4 regions of the Mesorhizobium sp. M0800 genome follow, and region 1 is predicted to be linked to each of the others. Evidence: predicted binding sites of a transcription regulator. Region 1 holds the regulator's gene; each other region holds the start of a gene.
What was found. The regulator PhoB, encoded in region 1, activates phosphate uptake and scavenging genes when phosphate is short. The targets are predictions, from matches to a motif close to TGTCATNNANCTGTCAT.

Region 1 (7,638 bases):
TCCTTGGTGATGGCGACCGGGGTCAGGAACAGCGACTTGACGGTATTGCCGCCGGGCGTGGTGAAATCCTTCACGCCGGCAATGTCGGTCATCTGCTTGCCGTCGGCCAGTTGCGAGGCGATCTCGGCGGCATTCTTGCCGAGCTCGCGCGCATCCTTCCACACCGACACGGTCTGTGTGCCGAGCGCGATGCGGTTCAGCGCGGCGTGGTCGCCGTCCTGGCCCGAAACCGGAACCGATCCGGCCAGCCCTTGCGCCGTCAGCGCGGCGACGACGCCGCCGGCAGTGCCGTCATTAGCGGCGACCACGGCATCGATCTTGTTGTCGTTGGCGGTCAGGAACTGTTCCATGTTCTTCTGAGCGTTGGCCGGCAGCCAGCCGTCCGTATAGGCCTCGCCGACATTCTTGATCTTGCCGCCGTCGATGGCCTCCTTCAGCACCTCCATCGAACCGGCAAACAGGAAATCGGCATTCGGATCGGAACCCGAACCCTTGATGAAGACGTAGTTGCCTTCCGGCTTCACCTTGAAGACTTCGCGGGCCTCCATGCGGCCGACTTCCTTGTTGTCGAAGGTCAGATAGAACACGTCCTTGTTCTCGATCAGCCGGTCATAGCCGACGACCGGGATGCCTTCGTCCAGTGCCTTCTGCACGGCCGGCCCGATGGCCGAGGCGTCCTGCGCCAGGATGATCAGTGCGTTGGCGCCCTGCGAGATCAGGCTCTCGACGTCGGTGAGCTGCTTGCCGGGGTTGGACTGTGCGTCGGCGGAAATATACTTGTCGCCTGCGGCCTCGATGGCCGCCTTCATTGCGGCCTCGTCTGTCTTCCAGCGCTCTTCCTGGAAGTTCGACCAGGAAACGCCGATGACCTTGTCTTTAGCCTGCGCCGCCGACGCCAGCGCCAGCGTCATGGCGACACCCGCCAGAATGGCGGTCGTGAATTTCTTCATCATATCCTCCCTGCGCCGCGTACGGCGTGACCAATTGGCTCAAAGACCAGCTTAGAAGCTCTAATTTTTTCGAGCCTCGAAAAAATACTGGCCCGATCTCCGGCTGCTGTCAACATCGATTCTGATGGATTTTGATGACTCTGCGAGTTTTTTCGAGCGTCGGAATAAACGATGACAGCGCCACCTGCATCTGACACTATTTGCCTGCATCCGACACTATTTGTCGGACATTACCGACGGCTTCCGGTTCATGAGCGGCCGCGGCAACCGGGAGGAAAGCAAAACAATGTCGGTCGGAATCCGCCATGACGATTTGCGCCGGCGCAACCGGGCGATGGTGATCTCGGCGGTGCGCCGGGCCGGCCAGCCATCGCGTACTGAGATCGCAGCTACCACCGGCCTCAGTCATTCGACCATATCGGCGATCTCTTCCGACCTGATACGGGAAGGCATCCTCGCCGAGAGCAAGGCAAGTGAGCCCGTTTCGTTGAAACGCGGTCGTCCGCAGGTCGGCCTCGCCCTCAACCCGGAAGCGGCGGCGGTGCTGACCGTGGTGTTGTCGCTGAATTTCCTGTCGGCCGCCATTATCGACTATACGGGACAGGTGGTCGCCGAGGAACAGCGCCGGCTGGACACGCTGACCATGCCGCGCGACGAGCTGATCCGTGAATGCATGGCCATCGTCCGGCGCCGGCTGCAGGATCCAGACCTTGACGTCCGCAGTGTCGCCCGCATCGCCCTGGCGATTCAGGGCATTACCGACTCCCCTGCACGCGCCATGCTGTGGTCGCCGATCACGCCGCAGACCGACATCGCCTTTGCCGACATGCTGGAGGGCGAATTCGGCATCCCGGCAACGGTGGAGAACGACTGCAACATGATGGCGGTGGCTTTGCGCTGGCGCAATCCGGATCGCTATCGCGACGACTTCATCGCCATCCTGCTTTCGCATGGCATCGGCATGGGGCTGGTGCTGAAGGGCGAACTGTTCACCGGGACGCATTCCTCGGGCGGCGAATTTGGCCACATGATCCATCGTCCGGGCGGCGCGCTCTGCCGTTGCGGGCGGCGCGGCTGCATCGAGGCCTATGCCGGCAACTACGCCATCTGGCGCAACGCCAGGCAGATGAGCGACGACAGCGAACCGGTCGCCGACGTCAGCGACGCCGACATGCGAGCACTGGCGGCTCGGGCGCGCGAGAAAGATGGGCCGGAACGCGAGGCCTACCGCAAGGCCGGCGAGGCGCTGGGTTTCGGTCTCGGCTCGCTGTTCGCGCTGATCGATCCGGCACCGGTCGCGATGGTCGGCGCCAGTGCCGCCGCCTTCGATCTGATCGAGCCGGCCTTGCGGAAGGCAATCGCCCAGACCGCCGGCGGTCAGCATTCAGGCTCGATCTCCTTCGATACAGAGCCGAACGAATTGCCGCTGATCCGCGAAGGCTGCGCGATGCGGGCGTTAAGCTTCGTCGACCAGGAGATTTTCGCGCCGGGCGCGCAAATGAGGCCCAGCGTCAGAAAGAACGTAGCCTGACCAGGCGGGTCAATCTTCCCTGATCGCATAGCCGGCACCGCGGATGGTGCGGATGACATCCGGCATCCGGCCGTTGTTGACGGCTTTGCGCAGCCGCCCGACATGCACGTCGACGGTGCGTTCGTCGATGTAGATTGTCTCGCCCCAGACATTATCGAGTAACTGGCTGCGCGAGAAGACACGGCCCGGATGCCGCATCATGAACTCGAGCAGCCGGAATTCGGTCGGCCCGAGCCTGATTTCGCTCTTCTTGCGATAGACCCTGTGCGATTCGCGATCGAGCACGATGTCGCCGACCTTCAGCACGCTGGACAGCACTTCCGGCTTGGCGCGCCGCAGCAGCGCCTTGACCCTGGCCATGAATTCTGGTGTCGAAAACGGTTTCACCAGATAGTCGTCGGCGCCGGTCGAAAGACCGCGCACCCGGTCGCTCTCCTCGCCGCGCGCGGTCAGCATGATGATCGGCAGCCGCTCGGTTTCGGGGCGCACCCGCAACCGACGACAGAGCTCGATGCCGGAAACCGCTGGTATCATCCAGTCGAGCACCAAAAGGTCGGGCACATTCTCCTGCAAACGGATCTCGGCTTCGTCGCCGCGTGTCACCACCTCGACCTGGTAGCCTTCGGATTCGAGATTGTAGCGGAGCAGCACACCCAACGGCTCCTCGTCCTCCACCACCATTATGCGTGGTGCGATCATCGGCTGGGCACCCCCATCATGTCACCGGTGCGGACATTGTCGTTTCGTCCTGCTTCGGACGATTGACCGGCAATTGCTCGCCGGTCAGCACATAATACGCATTTTCGGCGATGTTGGTGACATGGTCGCCGATCCGCTCCAGATTCTTGGCGCAGAACAGCAGGTGCGTGCAAGCGGTGATGTTGCGCGGATCTTCCATCATGTAGGTCAAGAGCTCGCGGAACACGGACGTGTATTTGACGTCGATGCGCTCGTCGGCGGCACGCAGCTTGGCCAACGCGGCCGCATCGCCTGCAGCATATTCCTCGATGACACCCTGCACCTGGATGAGAACCAGCTGCGCCATCGCGTCGATGGAATGCGACAGGTCCCGCGGCGTGGCGCTGAGGCCGACCGCACTCACGCGCTTGGCGATATTCTTGGCAAGGTCGCCGATGCGTTCGAGGTCGCCCGCCATGCGGATCGCTCCGACCACATGGCGAAGATCGTGGGCCATCGGCTGGCGTTTGGCGATCAGGGTGATGGCGCGGTCGTCCAGTTCGCGTTGACGCGCATCCATGATGGCGTCGTCGGAAACGACGCGTTGCGCCAGCACGTTGTCGGAATTCAACAGGGCCTTGGTCGCCCCGCCGACCATCGAACCGGCGAGGTCGGCCATGTCGCGGATCAGCTTGCTGATCTGCTCGAGATCCTCGTCGAAAGAAGCGACTGTGTGTTCGCCCATGGTCCTGTCCTCATATGCATGATCGGAACGGCTCAGCCGAAGCGGCCAGTGATGTAGTCCTGCGTGCGCTTCTCGCGGGGCGACGTGAAGATCTTCTCGGTCCGGTCGAACTCGACCAGTTCACCCAGATACATGAAGGCGGTCTGGCGCGACACACGCGCCGCCTGCTGCATGTTGTGGGTGACGATGACGATCGTGTAGTCGGCTTGCAATTCGTCGATCAGTTCCTCGATCTTGGCAGTCGACAGCGGGTCGAGGGCCGAAGCCGGTTCGTCGAGCAGAATGACTTCCGGCTTCACGGCCACGGTGCGGGCGATACAGAGCCGCTGCTGCTGGCCGCCGGACAGGCTCAAGCCGCTGGCGTTGAGCTTGTCCTTGACCTCGCTCCACAGCGCGGCGCGCTTCAACGCCTGTTCGACGCGGCCGTCCATCTCGGACTTGCCGAGGTTCTCGTAGAGCCTGACGCCGAAGGCGATGTTCTCGTAGATCGACATCGGGAACGGCGTCGGCTTCTGGAACACCATGCCGATCTTGGTCCTGAGGAGGTTGAGATCCTGCGACCGGTCGAGAATGTTCTTGCCGTCGAGCAGCACCTGGCCCTCGGCCGTCTGTTTTGGGTAGAGCTCATAGATGCGGTTGAACACACGCAGCAGCGTCGATTTCCCGCAGCCCGAAGGGCCGATGAAGGCCGTGACACTGCGCTCAGGCAGCGACAGGCTGATGTCCTTCAGCGCCTTGCTCTGGCCGTAGTAGAAGTTGAGATTCTTGACCTCGATCTTCGTCTTCTCGGCGACCGTTTCGGCCATCGTCATGTCTGGGGACAACATCTGTGTCATCTGTCCTCTCTGCGTCCGGTAAGGCTGCGGGCGAGGATGCTCAAGCCCAGAACCGTCAGGGTGATTATGAGTGCGCCGGTCCACGCCAGTTGCTGCCATTCCTCGTAAGGGCTGAGAGCGAACTGGAAGATGGTCACCGGCAGGCTGGCCATCGGCGCGTTGATATTGCTGCTCCAGAACTGGTTGTTGAGCGCGGTGAAGAGCAGCGGCGCCGTCTCGCCGGAGATGCGTGCTATCGCCAGCAATATGCCGGTGACGATACCGGACAATGCGGCGCGGTAGGCGACCGAACGGATCACCACCCAGCGTGGCGCGCCGATCGCGGCACCGGCTTCACGCAACGCGTTCGGCACCAGGTTGAGCATGTCTTCAGTGGTGCGCACGACCACCGGAATGACCAGGATGGCAAGCGCAACGGCGCCGGCAATGGCCGAGAAATGTCCCATTGGCCGCACCATCAGCTCATAGACAAACAAGCCGATGATGATCGACGGCGCCGACAACAGGATGTCGTTGATGAAGCGGACGACGGTGGTGATGCGCGAAAAGCGTCCATACTCGGCCATGTAGGTTCCCGCCAGCACGCCGACCGGCGTGCCGACGACAACGGCGATGATCGTCATCAGCAGGCTGCCCGCGATGGCATTGAGCAGGCCGCCGGCCTCGCCCGGTGGTGGCGTCATCTCGGTGAAGACCGCGAGCGAAAGCCCGGCTGTGCCCTTATAGACCAGTGCGCCGAGAATGAGCGCCAGCCAGGCAAGCCCGATGCCGGCGGCGACGACGCAAAGCGCCATCATCACCGAATTCCTGGCTTTGCGGCGGCTGTGGAGCGATGAGGATGTCGACATCGGTCAGGCTCCCGTACGAGCGTCGATCCGCATCAGCATATAGCGGGCGGCGGCAAGGATCAGGAAGGTGATGACGAAGAGGATCAGGCCGAGCGAGACCAGCGAGGAGGTGTAGAGGTCGCCGTCGGCCTCGGTGAATTCATTGGCGATGGTCGCCGAGATCGTCGTGCCCGGCGCGAACAGGGAGGCACTGATGCGGTGGGCGTTGCCGATGACGAAGGTCACCGCCATGGTCTCGCCGAGCGCCCTGCCGAGGCCAAGCATGACGCCGCCCATGATGCCGATGCGGGTATAGGGAATGACCACGCGCCGGGTCACTTCCCAGGTCGTGCAACCGATGCCATAGGCCGATTCCTTCAGCACCGCCGGCACCGTATCGAAGACGTCTTTGGTGATCGAGGTGATGAAGGGCAGCACCATGATGGCGAGGATCAGCGCCGAGGTCAGAAGGCCGATGCCGTAAGGAGGGCCAGCGAAAAGGCTGGATAGTCCCGGCACGCCGTGGAAGACGTTGATGATGAAGGGCTGTATCGTCGTCTGCAGGAACGGCGCGAACACGAACAGGCCCCAGATACCATAGATGATCGAGGGAATGCCGGCCAATAGCTCGACCGCGATGCCGATCGGGCGCCTGAGCGGGCGCGGGCAGAGCTCGGTGAGAAAAACTGCAATGCCGATGCCGATCGGAACCGCGATCAGGATGGCGATGGCCGCCGTCACCAGCGTGCCGTAGATCGGCGCCAGTGCGCCAAATTTTTCCGTGACCGGATTCCAGCTTTCAGTCGTCAGGAAGGAGAAACCGAAGGACGACAGCGCCTGCCACGAGCCGGCAAACAGCGAGATCGCGACACCGCCGAGGATGACCAGCACAAGAATTGCGGAAGCGCGGGTGAGTCCGCGGAATATGGCATCTGTGAGCGCGAAGCGCCGCACCGTAGCTTCCCTGGCCCGGGCTGCTGCAGATGATGGCATGGCATCGGAAGCGATGGTCATTGGGTCCTCGCGATTAAAGGCAACAGGGAGGGCGCCATCGACGCCCTCCCTGAGGAGATTACATAGCCGAGTAGAGCGGCTTGCCGTCGTCGCCGACGACTTCCTTGGCCCACATGGCCTTGACGCTCTCAACCACCTTGTCGGGCATCGGAACGTAGTCCAGCTCGCCGGCCATCTCGTCGCCCTTGTCGTATGCCCAGGCGAAGAATTTGAGCGCTTCGCCGGTGGTCGCGGCATCATCCGGCTTCTTGTAGAGCAGGATCCACGTTGCCGCCGTCATCGGCCAGGACTCGGCGCCCGGCTCGTTGGCGAGGATGACGCCATAGCCCGGCTGCGAGCTCCAGTCGGCATTGGCCGCTGCCGCCGAGAACGCCGCCGCGGTGGGCTCGACCTTCTTGCCGTCCTTGTTGATCATATCGGTGTGGGTGAGCTTGTTCTGCTTGGCGTAGGCATATTCGACATAACCGATCGCGCCGCCGGTCTGGGAGACGTTGTTGGCAACGCCCTCATTGCCCTTGGCGCCGATGCCGACCGGCCATTCCACGGCTTTGTCGACGCCGACCTTTTCTTTCCAGTCCGCGCTGACGTCGCCGAGGTAATAGGTGAAGTTGAACGTCGTGCCCGAACCATCGGAACGGTGAACGACCGCGATCGCCTGCGAAGGCAGCTTGACGTCGGGATTAAGCTTCTTGATCGCTTCGTCATCCCAGCTCGTGATCTTGCCGAGGAAGATGTCGGCCAGCGTCGGGCCGTCGAGAACCAACTCGCCCGGCTTGATGCCTTCGAGATTGACGACGGGAACGATGCCGCCCATCACCATCGGGAACTGAGCCAGTCCGGTCGCTTCAAGCTCGTCGCCCTTGAGCGGCGCATCCGAAGCGCCGAAGGTAACGGTCTTGGCTTTGATCTGCTTGATGCCGCCGCCGGAACCGATCGACTGGTAGTTAAGGCCAACGCCGGTGTCTTTCTTGTAGGTGTCGGCCCACTTCGCATAGATCGGGTAGGGGAAGGTGGCGCCGGCGCCGGAGATGTCCGCGGCGAGCGCGGCGGACAGGGT
Region 2 (7,638 bases), on a different contig from region 1:
CAGCAAGAAGCCTTGGTCTTCTTCCGGCGCCAGTTCGCTCGCGGTCTTGGTGAACATGAAACCGGTCGTGGCGACCAGCGCGAGGACGATCATCAGCGTCACCGGGCGATAGTTCAACGAACCGGTGACCAGCCGCTCATAGATGTGTTCGAAGCGCCCGAACGTATTGTCGACAATGCGCTGAAAGCGGCTGTGCGAGCCGGACCTCAGGATACGTGCCGACATCATCGGTGTGATGGTGAGGGCGACGACACCCGAAAGCACCACCGAGCCGGCAAGCGTCACCGCGAATTCGCGAAACAGCGCGCCGGTCAGGCCGCCGGTGAAGGCCAGCGGCGCGAACACGGCGGCCAGCGTTATCGTCATGGCGACGACGGCGGAAGAGATCTCCCGCATGCCGTTGAAGGCTGCCTGCATCGGTGACAAGCCGTCTTCCTCCATGTGGCGGTGGATGTTTTCCACCACCACGATGGCATCGTCGACGACGAGGCCGATCGCCAGCACCATGGCCAGCAACGACAAAAGATTGATCGAATAGCCCACCGAAAACAGCAGGAAACAGACGCCGATCAGCGACAGCGGAATGGTCACGATCGGCATCAGCACCGAGCGGAACGAGCCGAGGAAGAGCAGGATGACGACGATGACGATGGCGACCGCCTCGCCGATGGTCTTGAACACCTCCTCGATCGACGCACTGATCTGCTCGGTTGAATCGTAGACGATCTCCATCGTCATGCCTTGCGGCAGCGTCTCCTGGATGGTCGGCACGATCTTGTGGATTGCCGCCGCGGTGGTCAGCGGATTGGCGGCCGGCGTCGGAAAGATGGCGAGAAAGATGCCGGGCTTGCCGTTGAAGGTGACCCTGGTGTCGGTGTTCGCCGCGGCGAGCTCGACGCGGGCCACGTCGCGCAGTCTCACCACATTGCCGTCCTTCGAGCGGAGCGGAAGGGCAGCGAAAGCCTCCGGCGTCTGCAGGGTCGAGCGAACCGTGATCGAGGAAGCCACATATTCGTTTTCGGTATCGCCGGGCGCGGAGAGGAAATTCGATTCGTTGATGGCGGTCAGCACTTCCGCCGCCGTCACGCCGCGGGCCGCCAGTTTGATCGGGTCGATCCAGACACGCATCGAGTATTCGGCGGCGCCGAAAATCTGCACGTCGGCAACACCTTCGACCGTCGAGATACGCGGCCGCACGACGCGCTCGATATATTCGGTGAGTTGTTCCGGCGTCATGTTCGGGTTCTGCATCGAGATGTACATCATCGCGAACTGCTGGCCGGTGCCCTTGACGATCACCGGGTCTTTGGTTTCGTCCGGCAGATCGCCGCGCACGCTCTGGACCTTCGACAAGACTTCGTTCAGCGCCACGTCGGGGTCGGAGCCGAGTTTCATCTGCACTGTCACGGTGCTGGATGACGGCCGGCTCGCCGACGTGACATAATCGATGTTTTCGGTCGACGCGACGGCACGCGCGATCGGCGCGGAAATGAACCCCTGGATCAGGTCGGCGCTGGCGCCGGGATAGGCCGTGGTGATGGTGATGGCCGTTTCTTCAACCTCTGGATACTGCCGGATCGAAAGGTTGAAGATGCCTTGGAAACCCAGAAGCAGGATCATGCAGGCAAGCACGGTCGAAAGGACCGGGCGGCGGATGAAGAGGTCGGAAAAGCTCATTGCTGGGCTGCCTGCTGGTTCCCCGGCTTGCTCGGATCGATCGTGTTGTCGACGGCAACGGACATGCCGTTGGAGAGCCGGTTCTGGCCGGCGGTAACGACTTCGTCGCCGGGCGCGATGCCCTCCAGGATCTCGACCAGGCCGGCGTTGCGGCGGCCTGGCTTGACGAACACCTGGGCGAGCACGAGCTGCGGCTTCTGTTCTTCCGCTGCCGGCTTGGCCTCCTCTGCCGGTTTGGCTGGGGTAGCAGCCGGCTTTTCGTCGGGTTTTGCCGCGGGTGCTTCGGCCGCGGGCTTGGCAGCATCTGCAGCCGGCTTTTCTTCCGGCTTTGCCTCGGGCGCCGCGCCGTTGGCTTCGGCGGATTTGGCCGGGCGCACCACGAAGACGAAGTCGCCGTACAGACTGGAGGTCAACGCCGTCTGCGGCAACGCCAGCACGTCGTTCTCCTCGGGCAGTTCGACGCGCACCTGGACGAACTGACCGGGCGTCAGCTTGCCTTCGGGATTGCCGACCTCCGCCCTCACCGTCACCAGCCGGCTCGTCGGGTCGATCTTCGGATCGATACCGCGGATGCTGCCGGTGAACGGCATGTCGCCGCCGCCGACGCCCAACCGCACCGTCTGTCCGATCTTCAGCTGCGGAAGCTGCTGCTCCGGGACGGTGAAATCGACACGCATCGTGTCCATGTCCTGCAAGGTCACCACGGCGGTGCCGGGTGTGAGATACTGGCCAATGTCGATTTTCGGAATACCGACGGTACCCTTGAAAGGGGCCGTCAACTGCTTTTGGTCGAGCACCGCTTGCAGCTTGTTTACCTGCGCTGCGGAGACCGATGCTGCTGCCTGCGCCGTGTCGAGCGTAGCGTCGGTGCCGACCCCGCGCTTCTGCAGCTCAAGCGCGCGCATCAGCGTCGTCTGGTCGGATGTGGCTTGCGCCTTCGATGCCACGAGGTCGGCTCGCTCGACTTCATCGTCGAGCTGCAGCAGCACGGCGTTGGCGGCGACCTTCTGATTGGCATGGAACAGGATGTCCTTGACGATGCCCGCGGTTTCGACGGTGAGGTCGACGCCGCGTACGGCACTGACCGTACCGATTGCCTCGATGCCGGGCGTCCAGGACATCGGTTTGACGATGACTGTCGACACGGTCGCGGCCGGCGGCTTCATGGTGGCGAAAAACTGTTTGGTTGCCATCTCGTGAAACAGGTTGAACCCGACGATGCCGCCGCACACCAGCACGAGCAGAATGAAGGCGATGATGAAGCGCTTGATCACGAACAGTCCCCTCGGCCACGGCCCAGCATAACGGTCGGACGACCGGAACACATACCTGTGACTGGTCCCAATTTCAAATGACGGCGATCTTACTGTACCGTCTGGACGGTCTTGTCAATTCCACCTAAGCTAATGAAAGGGGGAACGCTTGATGAAGACCCGCAGAGCAAATTCGCGCGAGAAGATTCTCGCCGCCGCCGCCGCCGTGGCGCGCGAGACGGGTCCTGGCAGCCTGTCGTTGGATGCGGTCGCCAGCCGTGCCGGCGTGTCGAAGGGAGGTCTTCTCTACAATTTCCCAACTAAGGCGAAATTGATGCAGGCGCTGGTGGAGGATTACCTGCGCGCCTTCGAGCAGGCGCTGGAGTCCGCCCGCACCGCTGGCATCAGCGGCGAAAGCTCGCTTGCAACTTACATCAAGCTTTCGGCCGAGCATGCCGAGGAATCGAAACCGTCGGCCTCCTGGATATTTTCGGCGATTGCCGAGGATCCCGATTTCCTGACGCCGATAAAATCGTTCAGGCGGCAGCTATTCGAGCGGCTGAAGCAGGAAACGCCGAACCTTAGGGCGCTGCTGGTCTGCTATCTCGCCATCGAAGGGCTTCGCAGCATGAACCTGTTCGGTTCGGACATTCTCTCCACCGAAGAGCGCCGGCTGCTGATATCGACCCTGCTGGACATCGCGGAATAGTCTACGCCGGCTGGGTTCAGTTGCCTCGCTCGCTTCGATCGCCCGTTTGCGTCAACCCAAAGTGCCCGCCGTCACACAGCCTTCATCGTGCCGACATAGCGTTCTCCCATTCTTTGCTGCAACGCAGGAGGAGTGGGGTGTGGTCGATATTGTTTCAAGCGAGGCAGGAATTCCAAGGCCGGAGCATCCGCTTGACCGGCCAAACGGCACCGGTAAATGGTTTCTGCCGGCCTTTGCCGCCATCATTCTGGGCGGCCTTGCCTATGTCGGCTACGCGCTCAGCCAGGACCTGACCAGCACCGTCGCGGTGCCGTGGATCCTGCTTGGGCTGGCGCTGCTGATCGCGCTCGGCTTCGAATTCGTCAACGGTTTTCACGACACTGCCAATGCGGTGGCAACGGTGATCTACACGCATTCCATGCCGGCCGAGCTTGCAGTGATGTGGTCCGGCTTCTTCAACTTCCTCGGCGTGCTTACCGCCAGCGGGGCGGTCGCCTTCGGCATCATATCGCTGCTGCCGGTCGAATTGATCCTTCAGGTCGGATCGAGCGCGGGGCTAGCCATGGTCTTCGCGCTGCTGGTCGCAGCGATCATGTGGAACCTCGGAACCTGGTATCTCGGCCTGCCGGCCTCGAGCTCGCACACGCTGATCGGTTCGATCATCGGCGTCGGTCTCGCCAACCAGTTCATGGCCCCGGCCGGCTCCGTCACCAGCGGCGTCGACTGGTCGCAGGCATCCAATGTCGGCCTGTCGCTCCTGATCTCGCCGCTGGTCGGTTTTGGCCTGGCTGCACTGCTGCTTCTGGTGATGAAGCTGCTGGTCAGGAACCGCGAGCTCTACGAGGCGCCCAAGTCGAGCGCGCCGCCGCCGCTGTGGATTCGGGCGCTGCTTATTTTCACCTGCACCGGCGTCAGCTTTGCCCACGGCTCCAATGACGGGCAAAAGGGCATGGGCCTCATCATGCTCATCCTGATCGGCGTCGTGCCGACCGCCTTCGCGCTCAACCGCACACCGGACGTGAACTATCTCGAAGCTTACAAATCGGCGGCGACGCAGGTCGAAACGGTACTCGGCAAATACGTCAAGCCCGGCGTCGCCGTGACCGATGCGGCAACCGTGGTCGGCGACGCTGTTCGCACCAAGACCTGGAAGGACGAGACCACGCCTGCCCTGCGGAGCTTCATCCACGACACCAGCGCCATGTTGTCGCCCTATCCGTCCGTGGAAAAGCTGCCGACAACGCTGGTCAGCAACGCCCGCAACAACATCTATCTTATCGGTGAAGCGCTGAAGCTGATCGACAAGAAGAAGCTGCTGCCGATGGAGGCAGACGACCTGAAGGCGGTGACGACCTACCATAAGGCGGTCGACAACGCGACGAAGTTCATCCCGCTCTGGGTCAAGGTCGCCATCGCGCTGGCGCTCGGCCTCGGCACCATGGTCGGCTGGAAGCGCATCGTCGTCACCGTCGGCGAGAAGATCGGCAAAAGCCATTTGACCTACGGTCAGGGTGCGTCCGCCGAGCTTGTCGCGATGGCGACGATCGCATCGGCCGACTATCTCGGCCTGCCGGTCTCGACCACCCATGTGCTGTCCTCGGGCGTTGCCGGCACCATGGCGGCGAACGGCTCGGGCCTGCAATGGTCGACGGTGCGCAACATGCTGATGGCCTGGATACTGACCCTTCCGGTCTCCATCTGTCTTGCCTTCGTGTTGTTCGTCATCTTCCGCCAGGTGTTCTGAGCGGGGGCAGGGTTTGACCAGAATGTCGCGGCACCGGCCCCGGCGCCGCCCGGATCACCTGAACGTGCATCGTTTCGGCGGCGGCCATGAATGACGCATCGCATCTGACATTGCTTGCCGCGGACGACCAGCATCATGCTCCCGGGCTGGTCTGGGCCTATCATGCCGCTCCCGGCAAAGCTCCCGAACCGCTGGCGCCCCGAGACATAGAGGCCGCGCTGGCCTCAGCGGGCGGCTGGGTCTGGCTGCATGTCGACCTTGTCGACCGGCGCGCCCATTCCTGGGTCAGCCATGCCTGCGCGCTGCCGGCGTCGGCTCATGCAATCCTCGAAGGACATGAGGACAGCCTAGTGCTGGCGCATGAGAATGGCGTCGTCCACGGCATTTCGGCCGATCTGCATGGCGAGATCGCCCATCAGTCGACGACCATCGGCAGATTGCATTTTGCGGTCTCGGAACGGCTGCTGGTCACCGGCCGCCGGCATCCGCTGGCGGCAGTGGAGGAAGTGCACACGGCCCTTGCCGCGGGGCTGCGGCCGGCCACGGCATTCGAGCTGTTCGAAACGCTGGTCATGGCTTTTTGCAAGACCACCAGCCTGCGGCTCGCCGCGGCAACGAAGCGGCTGGATGCAGTCGAGGATCATCTCGTGACCGAGCGGCTTGCCGACGAAAGACGGCAGCTGAAGGATGTGCGCCGCCTTGCCGTATCCCTGCATCGGCCGATCTCGGCCCTGGCAGCGCTTTTCCAGGATGAAGACCGTTCCGCCTGGAACCTTTCCGCCGGCGCACATGAAGTTCTGCGCCGGCTTGCTGCGCGCCTTGAACGGCTCGACCGCGAGGTCGTCATGATCAACGACCGGGCAAGGCTGCTGCAGGAGGAGCTTGCGGCTGAGCTTGCCGACGAATCGAACCGTAGCCTCAAGGCGCTGGCGGTGATGAGCGCGCTGCTTTTGCCAGGAACGCTGATCGTCGGCATTTTCGGCATGAACACAGGCGGACTGCCATTTGCCGAGAGTCCCAGCGGCTTCTTCCTGGCGATGCTGCTGGCGGTTGGCGCGACCGGCCTGTTCTACTGGCTTCTACTGCGCGCCGGCGCCAATCTGCGGTTCTGAGGCCGATTAATGGCGGCGTTCGTTCACCTGTGTCAAAATACGGGCTGGCACGTCGAAACCACGCCATCCCGCCTTCCGAAAATCGGTTCCGATTTTCGGGCCGATGCGCTAGAGCCTTTCGGGATTGAACCGAGCTGCCTTCAACCCGGAAAGGCTTCCACCGCTGCCCATGCCCCATCTTCCCGAGCATCTTCTCACCGGCTACCGCAGTTTCATGAGCGGCCGCTATCTCACCGAAAGCGGCCGTTATCGCTCGCTGGCGCGGGAGGGCCAGGCACCGGAAACGATGATCGTCGCCTGCTGCGATTCGCGGGCCGCGCCCGAAGCGATCTTCGATGCCGGGCCCGGCGAGCTGTTCGTGCTGCGCAATGTCGGCAATCTGGTGCCGCCGTATGCGCCCGACGATCAGTTCCACTCGACATCGGCGGCGCTCGAATTTGCCGTGCAGAGCCTCAAGGTCAAGAACATCGTGGTGATGGGCCACGGCCGCTGCGGCGGCATCCGCGCGGCACTCGACACCACGGCCGCACCCTTGTCGCCGGGCGATTTCATCGGCAAGTGGATGAGCCTGATCGCGCCTGCGGCCGAGACCGTATCGTCCAGCACCTTCATGACCGCGACCGAGCGCCAGACGGCGCTGGAGCGCATCTCGATCCGCTATTCCATAGCCAATCTGCGTACCTTCCCTTGCGTCTCGATCCTCGAAGGCAAGGGGCGACTGTCGCTGCACGGTGCCTGGTTCGATATTTCGACCGGCGAGCTTTGGGTGATGAACAAGGACACAGGCGATTTCGAGCGGCCGGAGACGGAGTAGGAGACGAGGCATAATGCGAGCTCGGTTCGCGTTCGCGGCGGCGGCACTGCTGTGCTCGGCAAATGTCGCCCGCGCCGACGATAGCGCGATCATAGACCGCTGGTATTCGGCACTCCTCGTCGCCGACCGCAGCGAATTGTCGGACCTGCTCGCCGACAACGTCCGCATCAAGCTCGACGACCTCGGCGTCGTGCAAAGCAAGCAGGAATTCATCGCCTCGATCGCCGAGTGGCAAGGCGCCGTCGCCGGGGCCGAAATCCGCCATCGGATCGAGAAATCGGAGGGCGGTGTCACCACTGTGATCGCCTGCTATGATTTTCCCAGCAACG
Region 3 (7,638 bases), on a different contig from region 1:
GATGGCGTAAGAGCGGCGATGGAAAACAACCGATTTGACACACCCGTGACCGTCAAGGGCGCGGCGGGAAGCAATCTGCTCTTGCGTACGGCCCGCGAGGCTTCCGACTACCTCCTCAACAATTGGCCCGGCAAGCGCAGCCCCAAGCACCGCGAAGCGTTGCAAGCCTGTCATGATGCGCTGGCCGGCGACAAGCCGGCCATGACCGCAAGACGGGCCTTCATTGCCGCCGCTCGTGAAGTGAACGTCTTCGTTAGCGACAAGGCGCCCGCCTGAGGCATAGTGGGGTTTGACCGAGGCCCGGACCGCCTGACAGGCCGGGCGTCATCACTCGGTCGTTTCGGTTTTGGGTTGGGACTCGCTCTCGCCCTCGGGCTTCGATCGCTCCTTGGCTGCGACCTTGGCAGCCTGCTTTTCCGCCTTCTTGGCAGCCTTCTGCCGGTCGCGTTCCTTGCGTTCCTGACCGTAGTTCGGTGCTCGTGCCATATCGTTTCCTTTCATTGTGCTTGGCCTCTGCCTAGGAGCATTGGACCGCAAACACAACACCGCAAGGCACGATCGGGCTCCATATCTCGGCGCAGTCCGGAGAGCCCGGCTTTTCAGGCGCCGTCGCGGTCGAGGACGAGATCGGCCGGACCGAACCGGTCCTTTGCGGTGAACTGCTGGTGCCAGTAGGGATAGAGCACGGGCGGCCTGCTGACCGCATCGAGGCGTGTGCGCTCCTCATCGCCAAGCACCAGGCTTGCAGCGGCGATATTGTCTTTGAAATGCGCTTCGGTTCGTCCGCCGATCACCAGCGAACTGACAGCGGGCCGGCCGAGCAGCCAGGCAAGCGCCACTTGCGCTGCCGACACACCGTGGTTCTTGCCGATATCGATCAGCACGTCGACGATCCGCCACAGCCGGTCCTCGTCGCGGATCGGCGGTTCCGACCAGCCGCTGAGCTGGCGGGCGGTCGGCTGGTCACGGTGGTATTTGCCGGACAGCAACCCGCCGGCAAGCGGGCTCCAGACCAGCACGCCGAGCCCCTGGTCGACCGAGATCGGCAACAATTCATACTCGGCCTCGCGGGCTTCCAGCGTGTAGTGGATCTGCTGGGTGACGAAGCGCGGCTGGTGATGACGGTCGCTGATCCCCAGCCCCTTCATAACTTGCCAGCCGGAATAATTGGAGCAGCCGACATAACGGACCTTGCCCTGCGCGACCAGCGTGTCGAGCGCGGCGATGGTTTCCTCAAGCGGTGTCAGGCCATCCCACTCGTGCAGGAAATAGATGTCGATGACATCGGTCCTGAGGCGCTTCAGGCTTCTCTCGCATTCGCGGATCAGATGGTAGCGCGACAAGCCTTCATCGTTGGGGCCCTTGCCGATCCGCATGCGCGCCTTGGAGGCGATCAGCACGTCGCCCTTGCGCTTGCCGCCGAGCGCTTCGCCGATGATCTCTTCCGACACGCCGTTCGAATAGACGTTGGCGGTGTCGATGACATTGACGCCGGCATCGATGCAAAGGTCGATCATCCGGCGCGCCTCGTCGAGGTCGGTCTTGCCGACCGCCGAAAACGCGCCGCCGCCGCCGAACGTCATGGTGCCCATGGTCAGCGTCGAAACCTTCAGCCCGGAACGGCCGAGAGTGCGGTATTCCATGTCGTATCCTCACAATTTATCGGGAAAGGGCGTTGCAGACGACAGCCCTCAATGAACCGGCTATTTGTAGGATAATTCGTTCCGCTTGTCGCCCGTTCCGCAGGGCAAGCTCGATCACATCTTGCGGATTGAAACGCACAGCCAGCGCAGCAGTGGCTGCAATAAAACCGTCATTGCCGGCCTATACTAACATCGGTCCAGCGCTTCGATCTCCGGCCGCCGGGCCGGGCGGCAGAGCGCCTGACAGCGGCCGGCAAGGCCTGTAAGCGGAGCAGCGCAAATGACCGAGATAAACAGAATTCCCCGGCCAGGGACTGGCTGGAAGCGGAACTCGCCGACACGCTCGATGAAGACTATGAGCTGGAAATCTCGGAGCCGGCGCTGTCGATGGAGATCGCCAAGATCTACAAGAATGCGCATCCGCCATCGATCGACCGCCTGCAGTATTTTCGCAATCTCATCACGCTGCAATCCGAATTGATCAAGCTACAATCCTGGGTCGCCTATCACAAGAAGAAGCTCGTCGTGGTTTTCGAGGGCCGCGACTCGGCGGGCAAGGGTGGTGTTATCAAGCGCATCACCCAGAGGCTTAATCCGCGCATCTGCCGCGTCGCAGCCCTTCCGGCGCCGACCGAGCGCGAGAAGTCGCAATGGTATTTCCAGCGCTACGTTCCGCATCTGCCGGCCGGCGGCGAGATCGTGCTGTTCGACCGCTCCTGGTACAACCGCTCGGGCGTCGAGCGGGTGATGGACTTTGCCCAGCCGGATCAGGTCGAGGAGTTCTTCCGCGACGTTCCGGATTTCGAACGCATGCTGGTCCGCTCAGGCATTACGCTTGTCAAATACTGGTTTTCGATCACTGACGAGGAGCAGCAGATGCGCTTTTTGATGCGCATCCATGACCCGATGAAGCAATGGAAACTGTCGCCGATGGACCTCCAGTCGCGCGTGCGCTGGGAGCAGTACACCAAGGCCAAGGAAGAAACGTTCGCCCGCACCAATATTCCGGAAGCCCCGTGGTTCATCGTCGAGGGCAACGACAAGAAGCGGGCACGGCTGAACTGCATCGACCATCTGCTCAAGCAGATGCCCTATGAGGAGGTGCCGCACGAAGAGATCACACTGCCGGAGCGCGTCTTCAATCCCGAATACGAGCGCCAGGTACTGCCGCGCGAGCTGTATGTGCCGGAGAAATACTGAGTAAACGAGCGAGGAAGGCGCTGCCTCAGTGGCGGCCCCCTGCAACAAGCTAGGTGCGCTCGATGATGACATGCGTGGCCTTCGGCGTCGCGACCTGCTCGCTGCAGCGATAGCCGAGCTTGGGCATGTCGATGCCGGCAAAAAGGCTCTCGCCGGCTCCTAGCAGGACCGGTGAGATCGCCAGATGCATTTCGTCGATGAGCTTTTCCTTGAGATATTGCCGGATCGTGGAAACGCCGCCGCCCAGCCGTACATCCTTACCGTCAGCCACTGCCTTCGCCTTCTCCAGCGCTGAGTGGATGCCGCCGGTCACGAAATAGAAGGTCGTGCCGCCCTCCATGACAATGGGATCACGCGCATGGTGCGTGAGCACGAAGACCGGCACGTGGTAGGGTGGGTTGTCACCCCACCAGCCTTTCCAGCTGTCATCCGGCCATTCGCCGCGGATCGGCCCGAACATGTTGCGGCCGAGGATCCACGCGCCGATATTTTCGAAGCTGCGCGCAGCGAACGCCTCGTCAGTGTCCGTGGTCCCGCCATCCTTGCCGAGGACCATCTTGCGGAAGGTGCGGGTGCCGAACATCCATTCGTGCAGGGCTTCCCCGCCAACACCCAGCGGGTTCTTCAGGTCTTGGTCGGGACCGGCGCCGAAGCCGTCGATCGACAAGGTGAAAGCGCTGACGCGAAGTTTGGACATGAGAGCCTCCTCGATAACCAATTGTGAGATGCAAGCAGTTATTGGGGTAGCTTAACTGATTGCATTTTGCAAGCGGTATTTTGAATCGCCGGCGGGGCAATCGCTTCCAAATCATGTTGGAATAACCAATCTCAATGTCGGCGCCGCCCGTCATCCGCCTGCCGGCAGCTTCTCCCTGTATAGTGACGGGGAGAAGGGGCTGGCCGCAACGTCGATGTTTTTGCAACGCTGGAGATTGGTGAAATCTTTTACGAACGCGTCTTTCTCCCTGCCACTTTACGGGGAGAAATGCCCGGCAGGGCAACGAGGGGCAGCGTAAACTTGAAGCGATGTCCTGCGGCGTTCCATGTCGCGCTTTGGACGAACGAACACTGCTCGATGTAGACGCTACAAAGGCGCATCACCCCTTGAGCATCGCCGCCACTTCGGGCGCAAAGTAGGTGAGAATCCCGTCGCAGCCGGCGCGCTTGAAGGCGAGCAGCGATTCCAGCATCGCCTTTTCGCCGTCGATCCAGCCATTGGCGGCGGCGGCCTTGATCATCGAATATTCGCCCGAGACCTGATAGGCGAAGGTCGGCATCTGCAACTCGTCCTTCAGCCGGCGGATGATGTCGAGATAGGGCAGGCCGGGCTTGACCATCAGCATGTCGGCGCCCTCGGCTAGATCCTGCTCGGCCTCGCGCACCGCTTCGTCGGAATTGGCGTGATCGATATAATAGGTCTTCTTGTCGCCCTTGAGCAGGCCGGCGGTGCCGACCGCCTCACGATAGGGGCCGTAAAAAGCGGATGCGAACTTGGTCGCATAGGACATGATCGCAACATCCTGAAACCCATTGGCGTCGAGCGCATCGCGGATGGCACCGATACGGCCGTCCATCATGTCCGAGGGGGCAATGATGTCGGCCCCCGCCGCCGCCTGGATGACGGCCGCCGCCGTCACTTGCTCCACCGTTTCATCATTGACGATAATGCCTTCGCGCAAGATGCCGTCATGGCCATGCGAGGTGAACGGGTCAAGCGCGGCGTCGGTGATGATGCCGATCTCCGGCACTGCGTGCTTGATGGCGCGGGTGGCACGGTTGATGACGTTTTCCGGATCGAGGATGTGCGAACCGGTCTGATCGCGCAGGCCGAGCTCGACATTGGGGAAAGTGGCGATCGCCGGAATGCCAAGTTTGGCCGCGCGCTCAGCCTCCTTGACGGCGAGGTCGAGCGACAGGCGGAACACGCCGGGCATGGCGGCGATCGGTTCGCGCACTTGTCTGCCGTCGACGACAAAGATCGGCCAGATCAGATCGTCGACCGAGAGCCGGTTCTCCTGGACAAGGCGGCGCGACCAATCGGCCTTGCGCATGCGCCGCAGCCGCCGGCTGCCGGTGATCTCGTCGACGCTGCGCGCGCCGGCAGGCTTTGCAGGGGTGAATTTGTTCATCGCAAAAACTCCGGATCAGGCGGCTTTTACCACGAGCCTCCGCTGCTGACCAATGCGACACGATTGTGCCAGCGGTCCTGTCGGGCGCTATTCTGGTTGGCCATTGCCCGACAGGATCTGCGCAGCACCCCGCATGGCGACGCGGAATGCCTCGTCGAAGCTGACGCCGCGCACTTGCCAATTGTAGCTCTTGCCATTCAAGGCAAGCCGCCAGTCGGCTATCCAGCCCAGTTCCTTGTCGCTCCAGACGATACTGCCGGCGAGCGCCTGGTCGGCTCCGGCCTTCCTGGCAAGCTGGTCCAGCGTCGTGATATCGGCATGGCGCAGGGCCTGGTCGTTAAGCTTCGAGGCCGATAGCAGCGACGCTTCGGGAAACACAATCCGCATGACCAGCGGACCGGTGGCGTTGACGAACGATTCGCGCATCGCCGCCCCGCGCTCATCGTCGGCGGTCAGCGCGAACTGCCTTGTGCCTTGCTCCGCCGCCAGGAAAATTGCCAGGTGTGGCCGCTCGCCAAGCCATGGTTTGCTGCGAGCGCGGCAAGCACCGGATCGATAACGTCAGGCCTGTACAGACAAGTGAGATCGTGCGGCCGGTCATGGGTGCCCTGTTCGTCATGGACCGGAATGCCTTCGAGACGGTCGCGATAGCGGAATTCGGCAACGAAGCTGCCGGCCTTGTCGCGCAGCGCCGCCATCTCAGTTCTCTTCGGCAGCCGCTGATCGCCGGACACACGAACCAGCACCGCATCGAGGCAGGCCTTGAAACCGATCTGCCTGTTGACCTCGCCCTGGCCGGTGACGATGGTCTGCGATTGATAGAGCTCGTCGACGGTTTCGGCCGATACGGGAGGAGTGTTCGCAGCGATCAGGCCGACCACCACAACAGCAAGGCGCGGCAACCAAGGCATGGTTCAACCTTCCAGTTCAAAACGCCAGCATTAGCACTGGGTGACGCCGACGACCAAGCAGCGGATTGGCCGCCGCCATTGACGCGGCCATGCGCCACGCTTTAGCACTTCACTCCCGGCGGGACGCGGGAGGGATTCTCTGGCGATGGATTTTGGCGGAGGCGACGAGATTCGCTTCGAAAGATTGGGCAGGGCCGGCGTCGTCACGCTGACGCGGCCGCAGGCGCTCAATGCCGTAACCCACCGCATGGTCAAGGCGCTGGACAAGGCGCTGCGCAGTTGGGAGCGCGACGACGGCGTCGACGTTGTCGTCGTCAAGGCCGAGGGCAGGGCATTTTCGGCGGGCGGCGACATCCTCCACATCTACGAAGCCGGCCGCGCAGGAAGGCCTCCGGTCGATTTCTTCGCCGATGAATACCGGCTGAATGCCCGCATCGCCCGCTTCAAGAAACCCTATGTCGCGGTGATCGACGGCATCGTCATGGGCGGCGGCGTAGGTATCTCCTTCCATGGCTCGCAGCGAGTGCTGACCGAGAACGCCCAGTTTGCCATGCCCGAGGTCGGCATCGGCTTTTTCCCGGATGTCGGCGCCAGCCATCTGTTGCCGGATCTCGGCGGCAGCTTCGGCATGTATCTGGCGCTGACCGGCAACCGCATCCGCTATGGCGATGCTTTGTGGTCGGGCCTGGCCACCCATACGATCAAGGCGGAGGACCAGGCCGGCCTCCTCGACCGTCTGGCGGAAAGCGGCGACCCGGAATCGGTGCTGCGCGGCTGCTTCGTCCCGGCCAGGCGCGAGACCGACAGGCCGACGCTGGAAGCCATCGCCCGGCATTTCGCGCAGCCGTCGCTGGCCGATATCGTCGCCAGCCTGGAGCGGGCAGCCGCTGCCGACGAGTTCGCGGCAAAGACGCTGGCCACCATCCGCACACGTTCACCGACCAGCCTGCATGTTGCATGGCGCCAGATCAGCGCCGGGCAGACGTTGTCGATGGACGAGTGCATGAAAATGGAGTTCCGTATCCTCAACCGCATGCTTGCCGGGCACGACTTCTATGAAGGTATCCGCGCCGCCATCATCGACAAGGGCTCGACGCCGCAATGGCGGCCGGCAGGTATCGATAAGGTCCGCGCCGTCGATGTCGACGCCTATTTCGCACCGCTCGGCGAGCGGGAATTGAAGCTGTGAGCGACGTGGCCTCGAGACGCGTAGTGCTGCAGCCCTCGACGATCGAGGTCATCTTCGCCTGGTTCCAGCGCGTCATCGCCGGCTACTGTCTGCTGTTCGGCATCTTGTACTGGATCCGGCTGATCGGCTTTTACCCCGGCCCGTTGTGGCGCTTCGACCTGATGCCGGTGCACTGGCAGGTGGCGGCGGTGGTGCTGGCCGTGTTTTTTCCATTCGCTGCCGCCGGCCTCTGGATGCTGGCGTCCTGGGGGCCGGTGATCTGGTTCATCTGCGCGGTGACCGAGAGCGTCATGTATGCCGGCTTCCCTGAGCTGTTCGGCCACCGGCCGCTGATCGTCGCCTCGCACCTTGCGGTGGCGCTGCTCTACATAGTGTTCCGCGTGGTGATCTGGATCCAGAAGCGGCAAGCCCGGCGATAGCAATTCCGGCCAGGATCGTTGGCTAAATCTTTAGGTTAATTATCCTTGCTCGGGTGACCGTCCGTTAAGCCTCTTTCGAAACCCCTTACCGGTAAGCTCTTGTTAGCCTTGGCGTTTAAGTCGAATTTTATGAGTATTCGATAGTGT
Region 4 (7,638 bases), on a different contig from region 1:
AGATCGTCCGGCTGACCGTGTCGGGCAAGGCGCATGTGTTTGCCTGAACGGTTTTGCGCAAGGCCGACTTCAATCGACCCGTTTGCCCGCCTGATCGAACCAATGCAGCTTTTCGGACCTGGCCACGACGCGCAATTGGTCGCCTGGCTTGGCGCTGGCGCGGCCTGAGACGCGCACCACGATGCGGCTGCCGGCTGCCACGCAATGGAGAAAGCTTTCGGCACCGACCGGTTCGACCGCTTCCACTGTTGCCGGCAGCGCGAGCGCGCCGGCCGGCGCCTCTGCCGCGAAGGTGATGTCGGCGTCCTCCGGACGAAAGCCTAGTGTCACTGCCTTGCCCTGTCGAGGCGCCAAGCCAATCACAGTACCGTCCGCCAATACCGAGCTTGGGGAGGCCCCTGTGAGCGCCAGCAGATTCATCGGCGGTGCGCCTATGAACGAAGCGACGAAGGTCGAGGCCGGTTTCTCGTACACATCAAGCGGCGCGCCGGTCTGCTCGACCAGGCCGGCGTTCATGACGACGAGGATGTCGGCCAGCGTCATCGCCTCAAGCTGGTCGTGCGTGACATAAACCGAGGTGACGCCAAGCGAGCGCTGCAGATTCTTGATCTCGATGCGCATCTGCCCGCGCAATTTCGCATCGAGGTTGGACAGCGGTTCGTCGAACAGGAAGACTTTCGGGTTGCGCACGATGGCGCGGCCCATGGCAACACGCTGGCGCTGGCCGCCGGAAAGCTCGCGCGGGCGCCGGTCGAGCAGCGCCGAAAGCTCCAGCACCTTGGCGGTCGAGCGCACCCTGCTGTCGATCTCGTCCTTGGGCGTGCCGCGATTGCGCAGGCCATAGGCCATGTTGTCATAGACCTTCATATGCGGGTAGAGCGCGTAGTTCTGGAACACCATGGCGATGTCGCGCTCGGTCGGGCCAATGGCGTTGACCACCTTGCCGTCGATGGCGACTGTACCGGCAGAAATCGTCTCCAGCCCGGCGATCATCCTCAGCAGCGTAGACTTGCCGCAGCCGGAGGGGCCGACCAGCACGCAAAGCTCCTTGTCGGGAATGGCGATGGAAACGCCCTTCACGGCCTCGACGCCGCTGGGATAGATTTTCCTGACATCCTTCAGATCCACGGTCGCCATCGGCTTCTCACTTTTCGGATTCGACCAGACCGCGCACGAACCAGCGTTGCATCAGCACGACCACCAGGATCGGCGGCACGATGGCCAGCATTGCCGTGACCATCACCAGGTGCCATTGGGTGTCGGCATCGGCGAAGGAAACCATCTTTCTCAGCGCGATGACGATGGTGTTCATGTCGTTGCTGTTGGTGACGAGCAGCGGCCAAAGATACTGCGTCCAGCCATAGATGAAGAGGATCACGAACAGCGCGGCGATGTTTGTCCGCGACAGCGGCACCAGAATATCGAAAAAGAAGCGCCATGGCCCGGCACCGTCGACACGCGCCGCCTCGACCAATTCGCCCGGTATGGTCATGAAGAACTGGCGAAACAGCAGCGTTGCGGTGGCCGAGGCGATCAGCGGGACGATCAGGCCGGCATAGGTGTCGATCATGCCGAGATCGACCATCACCTTGTAGGTCGGCAGGATGCGCACCTCGACTGGAAGCATCAAGGTGATGAAGATCAGCCAGAAGAAGGTCATGCGCAGCGGAAAGCGAAAGAACACGATCGCGTAGGCCGACAGGATCGAGATGAAGATCTTTCCCACCGCAACGCCGAGCGCCATGATCGTGGTGTTGAGGAGCAGCCTGCCGACGCTGACGCCGCCGATACGACCGATGCCGCCGAACAGCGCCTCGTTGTAATTGTTCCATAGCTGGCCGCCGGGCAAGAGCGGCAGGGGCGGCCTGAGGATCGTTTGCAGCGTGTGCGTCGAGGCAACGAAGGTGTAGTAGATCGGAAAAGCCACGATCAATATGCCGAGGATGAGCACGGCATGGGCGATGAAGGTGCGGAGCGGGGACTGGCCGATCATCGCTTCCCTCAGCCGTAATGGACTTTGCGTTCCACATAGCGGAACTGGATCGCTGTGAGCGCAATGACGATGGCCATCAGGATGACCGACTGCGCCGCCGAATCGCCCAGGATCAGATTGACGAAGCCGTCATTGTAGACCTTGTAGACCAGCGTCTCGGTCGTCTTGCCGGGCCCGCCGCCGGTGACGGCATGAACGATGCCGAACGTGTCGAACAGGGCATAGACGGTGTTGACGACCAGCAGGAAAAAGGTTGTCGGCGCAAGCAGCGGGAAGACGATGGTCCAGAAGCGCTTGGTTTCGCCGGCGCCGTCCATGGCCGCCGCTTCGATCAGCGTTTTCGGCACCGCCTGCAGGCCGGCGACGAAGAACAGGAAGTTATAGCTGATCTGCTTCCAGGCAGCAGCCGACACCAGCAGGATCATGGCGTGGGTGCCGTTGAGCAGCGGGTCCCATACGATGCCGAGGCTTCTCAGCAAATAGGCCAACGAGCCGATCGAGGGATTGAACAGGAAAAGCCAAAGCATGCCGGCAATCGCCGGCGCCACGGCGTAAGGCCATATCAACAGTGTGCGGTAGAGGCCTTTGCCGCGCACGGCCTTCTCGGCCATGACCGCGAGCAGCAGGGCGACAACCATGGCAACGATCGCGGTCGCAAGAGAGAACACTACGGTGACCTTGATCGAGTTGAGGTAGGCCGGATCGGCCAGCACCTTCCGGAAATTGGCAAACCAGACGAACCTGCTCTTCAGCCCGAACGGGTCTTGCCTGAGCATCGACTGGTAAAGCGCCTGACCGGCCGGCCAGTAGAAGAAAACCAGGGTGATGGCGAGTTGTGGCGCCACCAGCAGGTAGGGCAGGATCTTGTTGGGAAAGACGACGCGTGGAGACAGGCTGATTTCCCTCGCTATCCAGGTGTCGCCCACGCGAGCCCGCGTGGGCGATATTCCAACCGACTAACCGAGATAATCCCGTCAGTTCTCCAGCGCTTCCTTGATCGCCGCGTTGCCGCGCGCGACGGCATTGTCGAGCGCCTGCTGAGCGGTTTGCTGGCCAGCCAGCATCTTCTCGATCTCCTCGTTCTGGATATCACGCACCTGCGGCAGATTCGGCAGGCGCACGCCCTTCGAGTTGTCGGTCGGCGCCTTGCCTGTCATCTGCAGGATGGGTGTCTCGCGGCCGGGGTTTTTGTCATAGAAGCCTGATTTCTTGGTCGCCTCGTATGCGGCGAGCGTCACAGGCAGGTATCCCGACTTCTGGTGCAGATATTCCTGCACATCGGTCTTGGACAGATAGACAAAGAAGGCCGCGACGCCCTTGTATTCCTCGTCCGACTTGTTGCCGAACACCCACAGGCTGGCACCGCCCGGCGTCGTGTTCTGCGGGGCACCCTTGGCGTCACTGTCGTAAGGAAGCTGGCCGATGCCATAGTTCATGCCGGACTTGACGATATCGCCGAGGCCGCCCGACGATTCGGTGAAGATGCCGCATTCGCCGGCGAGGAATATCTGCTTGGCTTCGGAGGTGCGCCCGCCATATTTGAACGTGCCGTCCTTGGCCAGGTCAGCGAGCGCCTGGAAGTGGTTGACGAAAATCGGCGCATTGATCTTGAGTTCGACATCACCGCCGGCCAGGCCATTCTGCTGGGTGGCCCAAGGCACGTCATTCCACGCCGCGAAATTCTCCAGGTGGATCCAGGTCAGCCAGGTCGAGGTATAGCCGCAAGGGGCGGCGCCGCTCGTCTTGATCTTCTTGGCAGCTTCCCACACCTCGTTCCACGTCTTGGGCGGATTGTTCACGTCGAGGCCCGCCTTCTGGAAGATGTCCTTGTTGTAGTAGAGGATCGGCGAGGAAGAGTTGTAGGGGAACGATAGCATGGTGCCGTCCGGCTTCGAATAATAGCCGACGATGCCGGGCAGATACTGGCTCTTGTCGAAAGTCATCCCGGCGCCGGTCATCACATCGGCCACCGGCTTTATCGCACCCTCGGCCGCCATCATCACGCCGGTGCCGACGTCGAACACCTGGAGGATATCGGGCGCTTGCCCGGCACGAAAGGCAGCGATGCCGGCATTCAGCGTCTCCGGATAGGTGCCCTTGAACACCGGAACGAGCTCATAGTCGCTTTGGCTGGCGTTGAAATCCTTGGAGATCTTGGCGACGACCTCGGCGTTGGCGCCGGTCATGGCGTGCCACCAGCTGATCTGCGTGACGGCGAAGGCGGAGGTGGTGGAAAGCAGGGTCACGGTGGCGGCGATACCGGCCGCAAAGCCGAAGAACTTCATGTTTCATCTCCCGTTTGTCATTGGCGAAAGGGGCACTTCCGCAAAGCCAATATGTGGCGCTGATGACAATCGGACAACGGTTTTATTGCGGATCAATGAACATCATTCCTTCCTAAAGTGCACTCGCTACCGAAACCGGGCGCCAGAAATCACATCACCGTCTTTTCGGCGCAGCGGCGTCGGTTTTCCCCCGAAAAGACCCGCCTCATGGCCCACGGGTTAACCATTCGTTAAAATCTCCAAGAGCTAATCAGTCACACCTCCCCTGTTAGTTTTGGCAGACCGAGTGAACCAGGATGCTGACGGTCTATAATTGTATTGTAAGTCAGCACGATCCGAGACTGGTTGCGCTTGCCGCACTCGTCTGTGGAATTTCTTGCTTCTCAGCGGTTAATCTCCTTAAGCATGTCGGCCGATCGACCGAGCGAAACCGGCTTGTCTGGCTGATGATCGCCGCGGCCTCGACCGGGTTCGGCATATGGGCGACGCATTTCATCGCCATGACCGCGTTTACGCCGGGAATACCTAACGCATACAATCCGGGATTATCCGCCTTTTCGCTTGCCGCCGCCGTTATCATGACCGCGCTTGGGATGTGGGTCGCCACCTTGCGCCGCGGCATCGACCATTTCCTCGTCGGTGGCGCCATTCTGGGCGGCGCCATCGCGACGATGCACTACATCGGCATGGCAGCTTTCGAGGTCGAAGGCCGGGTCGTATGGAACCTGCTCCTTGTCGCGATATCGCTTCTGGCCGGCGTGACCCTCGCGGCACTGGCGCTCCTTGTCGTCTTGCGCCGTCCGTCAGCGCTCGCGACTTTCGGCGGCGCCGCGCTTTTGACGCTGGCGATTTGCAGCTTGCATTTCATCGCGATGGCCGCGGTGTCCATCATTCCGGATTCCTCGATTCAAATATCCGAACATTCCATCGAGCCCATTTCCCAGGCCTTTGCCGCAGCGGTCGCCAGCCTGATAATCCTTGTGCTATCGGGTGCCGCGCTGTGGATCGACCTGCGCTTTCGCCGCCAGAAGCTCGAGGCCGATCGCATGCACGATCTCGCCAATGCGGCGGTGGAAGGTCTGATCGTTTGCGATGGCACCCGCATTGTCAGCGCCAATGACAGTATGGCGAAGCTGACCGGAACAGCGACAGCCACCCTGAACACGATGCAATTCGGCGAGCTTTTCGACGGACAGAGCGCAGCCGATATGTCCGGCTTCGGCGAACAGGCGCAGGAAGCGAAGTTAAGGGGCAGCGACGGGGCGAGAATTCCTGTCGAGCTGATCGCCAGGAAAATCACCTACTGCGGCAGGCCTCATACAGTGCTTGCCGTTCGCGACATCCGTGAGCGCAAGAAGGCAGAACAAGAGATCCTCCGCCTCGCGCATTTCGATCCGCTTACCGGGCTTGCCAATCGGCGGAGCTTTTCTTCCCGGCTGGAAGCAGAATTCGCCTCGATGGATCGTGGCGGCAAGGATGGACATCTGGCGCTCCTGCTGCTTGACCTTGACCGGTTCAAGCAAGTCAACGACCTCTATGGCCACGGGGCCGGCGATGCTATGCTGCAGAAGCTGGCGCACTGCATTTCCGGCATCCCGCGCCACGGACAGATGCTCGCGCGTCTCGGCGGCGATGAATTTGCCATCATAGCTCCGAACCTCCCCGACCCCCTGGCCGCAGGCCGGATAGCCGAGGACTTGCTGGCGGCGATCCGGGAGGAAAACAGGGTTTCGGTCGGCTCCGGCCTCGTCTCGGCCAGCATCGGCATCGCCTTCTTTCCGCTGGATGCCGAAGACCAGGCCGGCCTGATCAGCCATGCCGACACGGCACTCCATCGCGCCAAAACCGAAGGCAGGGACACTTATCGGTTTTTCGAGATAGCCATGGGCACCGCGGCCCGCGACAAGCGCGTGATGGAGCATGAATTGCGCCAGGCGATCGCCCGCAAGGAGTTCCACCTCGTCTATCAGCCGCAGAAGGAGATCCGCGGCGGCAGGATGATCGGCTTCGAAGCCCTGGTCCGTTGGCAGCACCCTGAGCGGGGTGACATTTCTCCGGCCGTTTTCATTCCCGTGGCCGAGGACAGTGGCGCTATCGCGCAGATCGGCGACTGGGTGCTGATGACGGCTTGTAACGATGCTGTTCGCTGGACAAACCCGCTGATGGTCGCCGTCAACGTCTCCGCCGTGCAACTTCACAATCCGAACTTCAGCCGCAAGGTGCACGACGCATTGACGAGATCCGGCCTGGCCCCCGGCAGGCTCGAACTGGAGATCACCGAAACGGCCCTGGTGAAGGACATGCCGCGCGCGCTGGCAACCTTGAGGCAGGTCAAGGCGCTTGGCGTGCATGTGGCGATGGACGATTTTGGCACCGGCTATTCTTCGCTGTCCAACCTCAGCGCCTTTCCCTTCGACAAGATCAAGATCGACGGGTCGTTCATCAAATCGGTCGACAAGAACGCCCAGTTCGCGGCGATCGTTCGCGCCGTGCTGGGGCTTGGACGTGGTCTCGGCCTCCCGGTTCTGGCAGAAGGCATCGAGACGCCGGGTGAATTGCAGTTCCTGGACGCCGAGGCTTGCGAGATCGGGCAAGGCTACTACCTCGGCAAACCGGCTCCGATCGAGACATTCGGGGAACTGACGGGCGTGGCCGCTCCGGCAATCCGCACCGCCAGCCGACGCGGCGCAAGCATTGCCGTGCTCAAGCCGCGCCTGCGCACGGTCTGAGCCTATCCCGGCTGAAGCGCCGCCTCGACCAGTCGCTTGGCATCCGGCCCCGACCATTCGGCCGGGCCATTCATATGGGCGATCAGGCAGCCTTGCCCATCGATCAGCATGGTGACCGGCAGACCGAGCGCCAGGCCGCGCGTCTTGACGTCGTTGAACAGCGCCATCGTGGCATCGCGATAGTAGCCGAGCGACTTGACGCCGGTGTCCTCCAGGAACTTCTTCGGTTTGGCATCGTCGCCGGCATCGACGTTGACGGCAACAACCTGAAACGCATCGCTGCCCATCTCCTTCTGCAGCGCATCGAGCGCCGGCATTTCGGCGCGGCAAGGTGCGCACCATGTCGCCCACAGATTGAGCAGCACCGTCTTGCCGGCATGATCGGCGATCGTCGTCGGCTTGCCGTCGGGGCCGTTGAAGGCAAGGCTTTTCAGCGATTGCGGCGGATCCACCGGCAAAAGCGCGGCAACCTGGCCGGTGGCAGCGGCGGCGATCTTCTTGGCACGGTCGGTCTTGGCGGCGCAGGCGACGTCGTCCTTGCCGCCGCCGGCGGCCACTTGCGCGGGCGCCTTGTTGCCAGAACTGCTTTCCCTGACATATACCGCGACCGCGCCGGCCAGCACGCCCGCAA

Region 2: NKI18_RS12540 (inorganic phosphate transporter) is a predicted target of PhoB. The motif match lies at 3,709-3,725, and genes of this name have one in related genera.
Region 3: ppk2 (polyphosphate kinase 2) is a predicted target of PhoB. The motif match lies at 1,801-1,817, and genes of this name have one in related genera.
Region 4: ugpB (sn-glycerol-3-phosphate ABC transporter substrate-binding protein UgpB) is a predicted target of PhoB. The motif match lies at 4,341-4,357, and genes of this name have one in related genera.

The regions. Positions count from the first base shown of each region.
Region 1 is NZ_JAMYOZ010000025.1:77,247-84,884, reverse strand. Features, by position in the region: gene xylF (D-xylose ABC transporter substrate-binding protein) at 1-950, opposite strand, end outside; gene NKI18_RS24565 (ROK family protein) at 1,237-2,481, shown strand; gene phoB (phosphate regulon transcriptional regulator PhoB) at 2,491-3,180, opposite strand; gene phoU (phosphate signaling complex protein PhoU) at 3,197-3,904, opposite strand; gene pstB (phosphate ABC transporter ATP-binding protein PstB) at 3,937-4,740, opposite strand; gene pstA (phosphate ABC transporter permease PstA) at 4,737-5,588, opposite strand; gene pstC (phosphate ABC transporter permease subunit PstC) at 5,592-6,581, opposite strand; gene pstS (phosphate ABC transporter substrate-binding protein PstS) at 6,640-7,638, opposite strand, start outside.
Region 2 is NZ_JAMYOZ010000008.1:1,071-8,708, reverse strand. Features, by position in the region: gene NKI18_RS12555 (efflux RND transporter permease subunit) at 1-1,677, opposite strand, end outside; gene NKI18_RS12550 (efflux RND transporter periplasmic adaptor subunit) at 1,674-2,951, opposite strand; gene NKI18_RS12545 (TetR/AcrR family transcriptional regulator) at 3,103-3,639, shown strand; gene NKI18_RS12540 (inorganic phosphate transporter) at 3,779-5,383, shown strand; gene NKI18_RS12535 (transporter) at 5,470-6,495, shown strand; gene NKI18_RS12530 (carbonic anhydrase) at 6,665-7,309, shown strand; gene NKI18_RS12525 (nuclear transport factor 2 family protein) at 7,323-7,638, shown strand, end outside.
Region 3 is NZ_JAMYOZ010000010.1:129,044-136,681, reverse strand. Features, by position in the region: gene NKI18_RS15300 (DUF982 domain-containing protein) at 46-276, shown strand; gene NKI18_RS15295 (hypothetical protein) at 328-486, opposite strand; gene NKI18_RS15290 (aldo/keto reductase) at 600-1,643, opposite strand; gene ppk2 (polyphosphate kinase 2) at 1,962-2,843, shown strand; gene NKI18_RS15280 (dihydrofolate reductase family protein) at 2,893-3,540, opposite strand; gene hemB (porphobilinogen synthase) at 3,941-4,972, opposite strand; gene NKI18_RS33400 (hypothetical protein) at 5,060-5,398, opposite strand; gene NKI18_RS33395 (DUF8605 domain-containing protein) at 5,425-5,883, opposite strand; gene NKI18_RS15265 (enoyl-CoA hydratase/isomerase family protein) at 6,029-7,072, shown strand; gene NKI18_RS15260 (DUF6163 family protein) at 7,069-7,491, shown strand.
Region 4 is NZ_JAMYOZ010000016.1:108,103-115,740, reverse strand. Features, by position in the region: gene NKI18_RS19565 (ABC transporter ATP-binding protein) at 1-47, shown strand, start outside; gene ugpC (sn-glycerol-3-phosphate ABC transporter ATP-binding protein UgpC) at 70-1,137, opposite strand; gene ugpE (sn-glycerol-3-phosphate ABC transporter permease UgpE) at 1,145-1,993, opposite strand; gene ugpA (sn-glycerol-3-phosphate ABC transporter permease UgpA) at 2,002-2,886, opposite strand; gene ugpB (sn-glycerol-3-phosphate ABC transporter substrate-binding protein UgpB) at 2,968-4,278, opposite strand; gene NKI18_RS19540 (bifunctional diguanylate cyclase/phosphodiesterase) at 4,575-7,007, shown strand; gene tlpA (thiol:disulfide interchange protein TlpA) at 7,010-7,638, opposite strand, start outside.